Regions from separate parts of the Streptomyces cinereospinus genome, predicted to be linked through region 1. Evidence: riboswitches for the same ligand, from Rfam matches in the RefSeq annotation. Region 1 holds a riboswitch; the other holds the start of a gene.
The links. Region 1 has a riboswitch for cyclic di-AMP ahead of ACFF45_RS28390 (transglycosylase family protein). Riboswitches for the same ligand answer to the same signal wherever they lie in the genome.
Positions count from the first base shown of each region.

Region 2: another riboswitch for cyclic di-AMP. It lies ahead of ACFF45_RS17615 (M23 family metallopeptidase); the one in region 1 lies ahead of ACFF45_RS28390 (transglycosylase family protein).

Region 1 is NZ_JBHMCY010000071.1:24,837-30,503, reverse strand. Features, by position in the region: gene ACFF45_RS28405 (DUF501 domain-containing protein) at 1-253, opposite strand, end outside; gene ACFF45_RS28400 (FtsB family cell division protein) at 277-753, opposite strand; gene eno (phosphopyruvate hydratase) at 864-2,144, opposite strand; gene ACFF45_RS28390 (transglycosylase family protein) at 2,408-3,124, opposite strand; cyclic di-AMP (ydaO/yuaA leader) riboswitch at 3,129-3,308, opposite strand; gene ACFF45_RS28385 (transglycosylase family protein) at 3,495-4,667, opposite strand; gene ACFF45_RS28380 (cytochrome P450 family protein) at 4,842-5,667, opposite strand, start outside.
Region 2 is NZ_JBHMCY010000031.1:13,999-19,665, forward strand. Features, by position in the region: gene trmB (tRNA (guanosine(46)-N7)-methyltransferase TrmB) at 1-295, shown strand, start outside; gene ACFF45_RS17610 (PrsW family intramembrane metalloprotease) at 351-1,670, shown strand; gene ACFF45_RS17615 (M23 family metallopeptidase) at 1,748-2,797, opposite strand; cyclic di-AMP (ydaO/yuaA leader) riboswitch at 2,810-2,988, opposite strand; gene ACFF45_RS17620 (PP2C family protein-serine/threonine phosphatase) at 3,180-4,301, opposite strand; tRNA gene ACFF45_RS17625 (tRNA-Met) at 4,770-4,843, opposite strand; partial or broken gene ACFF45_RS17630 (hypothetical protein) at 4,912-5,302, shown strand; gene ACFF45_RS17635 (dihydrofolate reductase family protein) at 5,458-5,667, shown strand, end outside.

The DNA.
Region 1 (5,667 bases):
CCTTCATGACACCGTCGGCCTCCAGGGTGCCGATGGCGGACGAGGCCCTGGGGCACGTCAGGTAGTAGAGCGTGGGGAAGGGCGTGCCGTCGGGCAGCCGCGGGGCCGTCTCCACGACGTCCGGCTGCCCGCAGGGGCAGCGGTGCGCGATCGCGCGCAGCCCGCGCGGCGGCCGGCCGAGCTGCTGCTTGAAGGCCTCGACGTCCGCGTCGGTGGGCTCGGTGCGCGGGGTGGGCGGCGGGGGCGTTTCCATACCTGTCTTTCGGTCTGTGTCGTTCACTGGCCGGCGGCGTCGGACTTGTCGACGCCGTCCCAGACGTTCGCGTACCAGGGGCGGTCGGCCGCGCCCAGGTCGGTGCGGGACTGCCTGGCCGCGTCCGGGTCGATCACGATGTACCCGGTCTCGCCCGGCATCACGTAGTGCAGCCGCTGCCGGATCTGCTGCTCGGCGTACGCGTCGTCCTGCCAGCGCGCCTTGAGGTCGCGCAGCTCCTCGACCCGCTCCTCGGCCTGCCGCTGCTGGCGCCGCAGATCGGCGATCTCGGCCCGCTGGGCGACGTACTGCCTTATCGGGTAGGCGAGCGCGACGACCAGGGAGCAGACGACGAGGGCGAGCAGGGCCGCGCGGCCGGTGAGCCGGGAGCGGCGGGCCTGGCGGCGGGTCTGCGAGCGGTAGACACGGGCCGCGGTCTGCTCGCCGAGCAGCCTGAGCCTGGTCGCGGTGGAGAAACGGTCGCGTTCCTTCACGGCCATCTGGCTCTCGCCTCCCCATGCCTGCGTGGTGCACACGCGCGTACGTCCCCGCACACGGTACGGGACCGGGTGCGGGGACGTACGGACGACGCTGCCTGTGCGGGCGTCGCTCAGCCCTTGAAGCGGGGGAAGGCGCCGCGGCCGGCGTACACCGCGGCGTCGTCGAGGATCTCCTCGATGCGCAGCAGCTGGTTGTACTTGGCGACGCGCTCGGAGCGGGCCGGGGCGCCGGTCTTGATCTGGCCGCAGTTGGTGGCGACGGCCAGGTCGGCGATGGTGACGTCCTCGGTCTCGCCGGAGCGGTGGGACATCATGCACTTGAAGCCGTTGCGCTGGGCCAGCTCGACGGCGTCCAGGGTCTCGGTGAGCGAGCCGATCTGGTTCACCTTCACCAGCAGGGCGTTGGCCGCGCCCTCCTCGATGCCGCGGGCCAGGCGCTCGGGGTTGGTGACGAACAGGTCGTCGCCGACGAGCTGGACCTTGTCACCGAGCTTGGCGGTGATGGTCTTCCAGCCCTCCCAGTCGTCCTCGAACAGCGGGTCCTCGATGGAGACGAGCGGGTACGCGTCGACGAGCTCCGCGTAGTACTCGGTCATCTCGGCCGCCGAGCGCTCCTTGCCCTCGAACGTGTAGACGCCGTCCTTGTAGAACTCGGACGCGGCCACGTCGAGCGCGAGGGCGATCTGCTCGCCGGGGGTGTAGCCGGCCTCCTTGACGGCCTCCAGGATGAGGTCCAGGGCCTCACGGTTGGAGCCGAGGTTCGGGGCGAAGCCGCCCTCGTCGCCGAGGCCGGTGGCCAGGCCCTTGCTCTTCAGGACCTTCTTGAGGGTGTGGTAGACCTCGGCGCCCCAGCGCAGGGCCTCGGAGAAGGACTCCGCGCCGATCGGGGCGATCATGAACTCCTGGATGTCCACGTTGGAGTCGGCGTGCGAGCCGCCGTTCAGGATGTTCATCATCGGCACCGGCAGCAGGTGCGCGTTCGGGCCGCCCAGATAGCGGAAGAGCGGCAGGTCGCTGGCCTCGGAGGCGGCGTGCGCGACGGCGAGCGAGACGCCGAGGATGGCGTTGGCGCCGAGCGAGCCCTTGTTGTCGGTGGCGTCCAGGTCGAACATGGCCTGGTCGATCAGGCGCTGCTCGGTGGCGTCGTAGCCGACCAGCTCCGGGCCGATCTGCTCGATGACGGCCAGGACGGCCTTCTCGACGCCCTTGCCGAGGTAGCGGTCGGGGTCGCCGTCGCGGAGCTCGATGGCCTCGAAGGCGCCGGTGGAGGCGCCGGACGGGACGGCGGCACGACCCGTGCTGCCGTCGTCGAGGCCGACCTCGACCTCGACCGTGGGGTTGCCTCGGGAGTCCAGGATTTCCCGGGCTACGACGACGTCGATGGACGGCACGAGCATCTCCTTCGTGGATGTGACGCGGTGAGCAGGACCGCAGCGGCTCTGCGAGACGAGCCTAACCGGCTCCGTGCGATCGGCCAGCCGGTCGCCCATCTCGTGGACGGAACCGAGAGTAAATTGTTTCCGAACCAAACAAAGACATCGATGCCCAACAGTGACACAAAGAAATCCCCGCCCTGGCGCGTACGGGGGAACACGCACCGGGGCGGGGAGCCCGTGGGGACGGGGGGAGCCCGCACGGGAGACTCGGCGGCGGACTACTGCAGGTGCAGCTGCTGGCCCGGGTAGATGAGGTCGGCGTCCTCGACGATGTCCTTGTTCAGCTCGAACAGCTTCTCCCAGCCGCCCTGGACGTCGCGGTCGGCGGCGATGGTGCTGAGGGTGTCGCCCTCGACGACCTCGTACTCGCCGTCACCCTTCTCGACCTTGTCGCCGGCCGGCGTGGTGACCGTCTCCCCGGCGGCCGGGCGGTCCTGCGAGCGGGAGGCCGGCTGCTCCTCGGTCGCCCGCGTGCCGGCGCCGGCGCTCTGCTCGGTGCCCTGCTCGGCGCTCTGCTCCGTGCTCTGCCCGGTGCTCTGGGTGGAGCCGCCGCCATAGGGGGCGTTCGACAGGCCCGTGCCGCAGACCGGCCAGGCACCCTTGCCCTGACCCGCGAGCACCTTCTCGGCGATCTGGATCTGCTGCTCCTTGCCGGCCTGGTCGGCCGTGGCGGCGAACTGCGTGCCGCCGTACGCGGCCCAGGTCGACGCGGAGAACTGCAGACCGCCGTAGTAGCCGTTGCCGGTGTTGATGGCCCAGTTGCCGCCGGACTCGCACTGGGCGACGGCGTCCCACTCGGCGGCGGTGGCGGCGGAGGCGCTGCCGGCGGCCACCAGCGGGGCGGCCACGGCGGCGGCACCGGTGACGCCGACGGCGGCGATGGCGCGGACGGTCCTGGACGGACGACGGTGCTTGCCCTTGCTGGAGAACAGCATGGTTGGATCCCCTCACCGACGCCTGCGAGGTGAGCTGTCGGGTTCGGGCCGGTTGAGTTGCCCGGCCACACCTCCGTGGGAGGCGTGGCTTCACCCCTAGCCGGTTCCGGCGCTGAGTCTCCTCAACCGCCGGGCCCGGCACTTACCTTGGGTCCCCCGCTCCTGCCTACGGCGCTTGACGCGACGACTGTTCCCGGACGGCCGCTGGCAGGATTCGGCGTTGCGGCAACCGGGGCCCGCGTTGGCGAGCGGTCATGACCGTAGACAGGTGATCGGCCGGATATCAAAGACGATCAGCATTTCTGAGACTCATCCCACACTTTCGCCGTATCGGACATTCGGCTCGAAGTGTGACATGAACTCCCGTCACCTAGGGGCGTTTTCCGGACTGGTGTCCGGCTCGTCCCGGTGACTGCCCGGCATCCTGCCCGACGCCGATGTCCAGCGTCTGACCGGGGACGATGAGGTCGGGGTCGGTGCCGAGGGAGTCCTTGTTCCCGGCATAGAGGGCGGACCATCCGCCCTGCACGCCAAGGGAGTCGGCGATGCCCCAGAGGCTGTCGCCCTCCCGGACGGTGTACGCGCCCTCGACGGCCGCACGGGCGGTGGCGCCGTCGCGCGAGGCATGCCGCCCGGCGGACTCGCCGGCACGGCCGCCGGCCAGGTCTTCGTTCGCGCTTCCACCACGGTGCCGGCCGACGCTCAGGGCGCCCGTATCGGTGAGGTTCGAGGTGCTCGGCGTGTTCGACGGCACGTCAGCCGACGGAGAGGACGGGAGGAATGCGCCCGATTCGGAGGATTGGGTGGGTTCGGGCGAGGGGGTGGATCCGTCGCCGGACCCGGCGGAGGAGGAGGGGGTGGGCGAGGCGGATGCACCGCTACCGGCAGACGGGGTCGATGTATCCGCTTCGGCGGACTTGGTGGAGTCTGTGCGGGAATCGCTGGTACTGGATCCCTTGGTCCTCTTGGAGTCCTTCGTGCCCTTGGAGTCCTTGGAGCCCTTGGTGCCGCTTGAGGTGTCGGCGCCGTCGTCGCCGGAATGGGTGCGGCCGGACGAGTGGGACAATCCGAGCGAGTGGGACAGCTCGCTCGAACCGTCGGGTCTGGAGGGCAACGGCGTACTGGACGCGTCACCGGCCACGCCGGTGTCGACCTGGGCCGAGGCGGAGTCCGTGTCGAGCCCCACGAGCGGGCCGCAGGTCGCCCACGCGCCGACGCCCTGGTCCGCGAGGACCTTCTCGGCGACGGCGATCTGCTGCGAACGGCTGGCCAGGTCCGCGCTCGCGGCGTAGGTGAGGCCGCCGTACTTCTCCCAGTCCCGCTGGGAGAGTTGCAGCCCGCCGTAGTAGCCGTTGCCCGTGTCGGCGCTCCAGGAGCCGCCCGTCTCGCACTCCGCGACCCGGTCCCAGGTCGTTCCGTCGGCCGCGCTCGCGCCGGAGGCGCCGAGGAGGGGGATGGCGATGGCGGAGCCGGTCACTCCGGCCGCGACGACAAGAGCGGGTGCCTGGCGGGGGCGACGGTGACGACCGTTCCCGGAGAGCATGCGGGGGCCTTTCACGAGACAGCGGGGACCTGCGCGGCGAGTGGTGCCGGGGCGCCACGCTGATGGGTGAACGTATCGGCAGACGATCACTTGTCACAAGTTCATGCCGCGCAGATCACGTGAAGATCACAGACTTGAGAGCGTGTCACGTTGGTGCCGGTGCCCGGCGTTTGCTCAGGGGGAGGGCGTGAATTCCACCGGCAGGGTCCGCAGTCCTCGCATGATGAGCCCGCCGCGCCAGCGCAGTTCGTCCGGATCCACCGCGAGTCGCAGGTCCGGGAGGCGGGTGAGGAGGCCGGCGAGCGCGGTCCGGCCCTCCAGCCGGGCCAGGGGCGCGCCGAGGCAGTAGTGGATGCCGTGGCCGTAGCCGAGATGCTGGTTGTCGCGGCGGGCCAGGTCGAGGGTGTCCGGGTCCGCGAACCGCTCCGGGTCCCGGTCGGCGGCGGCGAGGACGACGAGCACGGGGTCGCCGGGTGCGATGTCCTGGCCGCCGATGGTGAGCGGCCGCGTGGCGAACCGCCAGGTGGCGAGCTCCACGGGGCCGTCGTAGCGCAGCAGTTCCTCGACGCCGGTGGCGAGGAGGGCGCGGTCGCCCCGGGCGAGGGACCGTTGCAGGCGGGTGCGCTGCCCGGGGTGGGTGAGCAGCGCGTACATGCCGTTGCCGATGAGGTTCACGGTGGTCTCGAACCCGGCGAACAGCAGGATGAACGCCATCGCCGCGGCCTCGTTCTCGGTGAGGTGCTCACCGTGGTCGGAGGCGCGGATGAGGCCGGAGATCAGGTCCTCGCCGGGGACGGGTTCGGCGGGCAGGGACTCGCGCTTGCGGTGGATCAGCTCCGAGAGGTAGCCGCGCATCTTCTTCACCGAGCGCGCGACACCGCCCCGGGGGCCCTTGCCGTGCCGGATCATCATGCCCGCCCAGTCCCGGAAGTCGTCCTGGTCCTCGCGCGGGACGCCGAGCAGGTCGCAGATGGCGTGGATGGGCAGCGGGAAGGCGAAC
Region 2 (5,667 bases), on a different contig from region 1:
CTTCCCCGACCCCTGGCCGAAGAAGCGGCACCACAAGCGCCGCCTGATCCAGCCGGAGTTCCTCACCCTCGCCGCCGGCCGCCTCAGGTCCGGCGCCCTCCTGCACTGCGCGACCGACTGGGAGCCGTACGCCGAGCAGATGCTGGAGGTGCTCACCGCGCACCCCGCCTTCGACAACACCCGGCCCGACGGGGGCTTCGCCCCCCGCCCCGCCTTCCGCCCGCGCACCCGTTTCGAGGGCCAGGGGCTGGACAAGGGGCACGCGGTGAACGACCTGCTCTTCCGCCGCGTGTGACGGTCAGCCGGAAAACCTGCCCTTGTTCGAACCTTCCCTCGTTAGGGTCAATGCCGTGGTGACCAGTACCCCGTACCCGACGCATCCCGGCGTTCCCCCCGGCGGCCCCCTGCGGCACGCCCACTGGTGGCAGCGGCGGTGGGTGCGGTACGGCGCGCTGATCACGTTGCTGGCCCTGTCCGGACTGGTGATCCTCGCCCTGGTCCGCGAGCAGACCGGCACCGAGGGCTTCCTGGTCGGCCTCGGCCTCGCGGTGCTGCCCGTACCGCTGCTCGTAGCCGCCTTCCGCTGGCTGGACCGGGTCGAGCCCGGCCCCTGGCGGAACCTGCTCTTCGCCTTCTCCTGGGGTGCCTGCGCGGCCGCGCTGATAGCGATCGTCGCGAACAGCTTCGCGACCCGCTGGATAGCGACCGCGACCGCCGACCCGGCCGGTGCGGACACCTGGGGCGCCACCGTCATAGCCCCGGTCGTCGAGGAGTCCGCGAAGGCCGCCGCGATCCTGCTGCTCTTCCTCTTCCGGCGCCGCGAGTTCACCGGCATCCTCGACGGCGTCGTCATCGCCGGCGTCACCGCCACCGGCTTCGCCTTCACCGAGAACATCCTCTATCTCGGCACCGCCTTCGGCACCGACCAGCTCGCCGGCCACAGCGGCATCGCCTCCGTGACGGCCGCGACCTTCTTCGTGCGGGTCGTGATGTCGCCCTTCGCGCACCCCCTGTTCACCGTGCTCACCGGCATCGGCTTCGGCGTGGCCGCGCTCGCCGGGGAGCGCCAGCGGCTGCGCCGGGCCCTGCTGCCACCGGCCGGACTGCTGCTGGCGATGGGCATGCACGCCTTCTGGAACGGCTCGGCCACCTTCGGCGACTACGGCTTCTTCGCGGTGTACGGCGGCTTCATGGTGCCCGCGTTCGGGCTGCTGACCTGGCTGGTGATCTGGACGCGGCAGCGGGAGCTGCGGACCGTCCGCGAGGAGCTCCCGGCCTATGTCGTCGCGGGCTGGCTCGCGCCCGCCGAGCCGTTCGCCCTCGGCTCGATGCGGGCCCGCCGGCTGGCCCGCGAGTACGCCGGGCACCACCTGGGCAGACCGGCCGCCCGGACGGTCGCGCAGTACGAGGCGTACGCCACGTCACTGGCCTTCCTGCGGCACCGGGCCCGCCGGGGCCGCGCCCGCGCGGACTTCGCCCTGCGCGAGGGCGAGCTGCTGCGGGAGCTGTGGCACCGCCGGGAGACCGCCCGCCCGGCGCTGGAGTACGCGGCCCGGGTGACCGCCCCGCCGGTGCCGGTGACGATGCCGCCGGTGTACGGCTGGGCACCGGCGCACGGGCCGTCGGCGCCCCACCCCGCCCACCCCGCGTACAACCCCTACCGGTCGTAGCGCCCGGGGGCGGACAGCCGGAAACGGCGGCGCTGACGTCGGGGGGCGTCAGGACCACCGGGTCCGGGAGAGGCGTGTCAGACGGTGAGGCCCTTGCTCTGCAGCCAGGCCAGCGGGTCGATGCCGCCGCCTCCGCCGGTGTGCACCTCCAGGTGCAGGTGCGCCCCGGTCACGTTGCCCGTCGAGCCGACGCGGCCGATCACCTCACCGGTGGTCACCTGCTGACCGACGCTGACGCCGATCGACGACTGGTGCGCGTACCAGATCTCGGTGCCGTCGTCGAGGGTGAGCACGGTCTTGTAGCCGTACGAGCCGTTCCAGCCGGCCTCGGTGATGGTGCCGCTGTGCACGGCCTTGATGGGTGTGCCGGCCGGCGCGGCGAAGTCGAGGCCCGTGTGGTAGCCGGACGACCACAGCGCACCGGCCTGGCCGAAGGTGGAGGTGAGGGTGTACGAGGAGGTCGGCAGCGCGTACAGCCTGGCCAGCGCGGCGAGGCGCTCGGCCTCGGCCTTCTGGCGGGCCTCCTCCTCGGCCTTCGCCTTGGCGGCGGCGGCCTTCTCCTCGGCCTCCTTCTCCGCCTTGGCCGCGGCATCGGCGGCGGCCTTCTCGGCGGCGGCCAGGGCGTCCGCGGCGGCCTTGCTCTCGACCTGCTCCTGCTGCTGCTCGGCCTGCGCCATGATGCGGGCGCGCAGGGCCTCACCGGCGTCGGTGGTGCCTTCCGCGGTGTCCGCGTCGGTGGTGCCGAGGCTGCTGAGCGGGGTGCCGGCGGCCTCGGTGGTCTCGGAGCCGGTGTCGTCGTCGGTTATCAGCGCGCCGACGGAGGGCAGGTCCGGCATGGAGATCGAAACCGGCGGCTTGCCGCTGTTCGCGCTGGCCATGCCGCCCGCGCCGACCGCGGCGATGACGCCGACGCCGAGGACGGTGGAACTGCGGGCGAGCCCGCCGCCGCGCTGCTTGCTGACGCGGTGCCGGCCGCGTACGGGACGGACGGTCTCCGCGGTGGGGTTCCACTCCTCCCACGGGCCCTCGTCGGCGCGCGGTGCGCCGTAGACGAACGTGTCGGTGCTGTCGTCGGTGCGCTGGCCCGGCACGAACGGGGCAGGGGGGACAGGCCGGTTGGACGCCACGTGGGCGTACTCCTTTCCTTCCTTCTCGCCTACCGGGTTAGCTGACGGGTTCGGAGCAGGAAGGTCTCCTACGCGCGTAATCAAGCCGTACTGGTACGGCGGCATACGCCCGATTCACCCCAAGGTGGTGGTTCCCCGGTTCCCTTGTGCGGCCGGTGAGGGCCCCGCGCGGGATTCGGCGCGTGCGCACGGAGCCGCCTCTGGTGACGGCTGGGACGACCGCGCTGCGTTATCGGACGTTAATAGAACCGGGGCCTGATTTCCAAGCCGTTCCACTTGATCATTAACGAATCCCGCCCGGACGTACAGGCCATGCACGGCGAAAACCGGGCGAGTTGACCGGCATTCAGTACCGTTCCCGTATCTGACTGTGTGTCAGTTGTTATGCGGAGGGCGTTTGTTCGCTCACACCCGGTGACGGGCGCCGGACGGCGAGCAGGGCCATGTCGTCGGTGGCCCCGCCCCCGCTGTGCCGGCGCACGTCGTCGGCCACCACGCACAGCAGTTCGCCCGGCCCGCCGAAGGTGCGGCCGGCCAGCCGGGCCGCCGGGTCGTAGAAGACGCCCTGCGCGTTGCGGGCCTCGGACAGGCCGTCGGTGTAGAGCAGCAGCGTCGCCCCGCCCGGGAAGCGGGACTCCTCCGCGCGGTCCGGCCAGACGCCCAGCTCGCCCATGCCGAGCGGCAGCGCCGGGTCGCGCGCGGACAGCGGGCTCACGGTGCCGTCGGCGTACAGCATCAGGGGCGGCGGATGGCCCCGGTTGAGGATCCGCACCACCCCGTCGCCGTGCGGGATCTCGGCGAGTACGGCGGTGGTGAAGCCCTCGACGGCGTCGATCCCGTCCCGCCGCGTGCCCTCGCGCGCCAGCGCCCGCTCCAGCCGCTGCGCCACCGTCTCCAGCGTCGCCTCGTGCTCGGCGGCCTCCCGGAACGCCCCGATGACCACCGCGACCGCCGCCACCGCCCCCATGCCCTTGCCGCGCACGTCCCCGACCACCAGCCGGATGCCGTACGGGCTGTCCTGGACCGCGTACAGATCACCGCCGATGAAGGCGTCCGCCTGCGCGGCCTCGTACCGCGCGGCGATCTCGAATCCGCCGATCCGTTCCGTCGGTTCCGGCAGCACCGCGAGCTGGGCGGCCTCGGCGATCTCCCGGGCCGAGTCGAGGAGGGCGTTGCTGCGCCGCACGAGCGCGTTGATGAGCACGGCGAGGACGGCCACCGTCGCCACGGTGACCAGCTCGGTGAGCGACTCGACGTGCAGCAGGGTGCCGGCCGCGAGGTCCAGCGCGACGCCCAGGATGACGGCGGCGACGCCGGTGAGGATCGTCGCGCGGCGGGACAGCAGCGGGGCGGCGATCAGGGGGGCGGCGGTGAACAGGGGGGCGGCGGTGAAGCCGCGGGGGGTGAGGTAGTCGTAGCAGGCGCCGATCACGAGGAGCAGGGCGGGGAGGGCGCGGGCGATGGTAGGGGCGTGGGAGACGGGTCGTTCCTCGGCGGGGGGCACGGGGGGTACCGGGGGCACGGGGGGGGGGGGGGGGGGGGGGGGGGGGGGGGGGGGGGGGGGGGGGCGCGGCCGGGACGGCCCGCGCCGGAGGACCCGCCGGGACGGCCCGCGCCGGGCGCGTCGCCGGACCGGCCTGCGTCGGGCGCGTCGCCGGACCGGTCCCTGCCGGGCGCGTCGCCGGACCGGTCCCTGCCGGGCGCGTCGCCGGACCGGCCCGCGCCGGGCGCGTCGTCGTCAGGGACGGGGTCGTCGGGGCCCTGGCCGCCGGCTCTGGCGTACGGCCGCTCTCCTTCTGCCTCCGCAGGCCGCACTGTCCTCTCCCACCACGCAGGTCACCGCACCTGTCCAGAGTTCCCGGGACCGGGGCACGGGACCAGCCGGGCGCGCCGACCGGGTGAGAGCGAAGAAGCCGGCGGAAACGACTCGGGGCCGGAATCCATGATCTGGATTCCGGCCCCGGGCCTTCAGTAGCGGGGACAGGATTTGAACCTGCGACCTCTGGGTTATGAGCCCAGCGAGCTACCGAGCTGCTCCACCCCGCGTCGGTATGACACCAGTGTACGCCATCCGCGGGACCGGATGCGCCACCGTCCCCGCCCGCGCCGGTGACCGGCGGTTCGTGCCGTCCCACCGACCGGACCGGCGAACCCACGTCGACATCGAGAAGCCGGGCAACATCCCCGACGGCGGCGGCCCAAGGCCCACGGCAGGGCCCGGGGCGGCCGCAGCAGCTCCGCACACCGCGACCCCGCCCGCCCCCGCGCCCGCCACGGCCGCCCCGACCTGGGCCACAGCTACCCGCACACCGCCGTCGACGACCACTTCCGCCCCGCCTACGGCGACATCCTCACCGACGAGGAGAAGGAGACCGCCACCGGCCTCTGGCAGCGGAGCCACGTCTTCTTCACCCTGGCCGGGATCACCGTCGCGTCTTCTTCACCCAGGCCGGGATCACCGTCGAGCGGGTGCTCACCGACAACGGCTCCTGCTACCGCTCACGCCCCTCCCCGCGACGCTCTCGCCGCCGCGGGGAGGGGCGGGGCGGCGGTCCCGCCGCGGGGAGGGGCGGGGCGGCGTCCCGGACCGCACCGGACGCGGGGGACGGGCGGCCGCCGGTGTAGCTTCGCCTAAAGCCCGCCCGAGGTGGAGTGCGCCCATGCCCTACCCGTACGTCCTGCTGTCCGCCGCCGTCTCCCTCGACGGCTACCTGGACGACACCGGTCCCGAGCGCCTCCTGCTGTCCGGCCCGGCCGACTTCGACCGGGTCGACGAGGTGCGCGCGTCCGCCGACGCGATCCTCGTCGGCGCCGGCACGATCCGCGCCGACAACCCGCGGCTGCTGGTCAACTCCCCCGAGCGGCGGGCG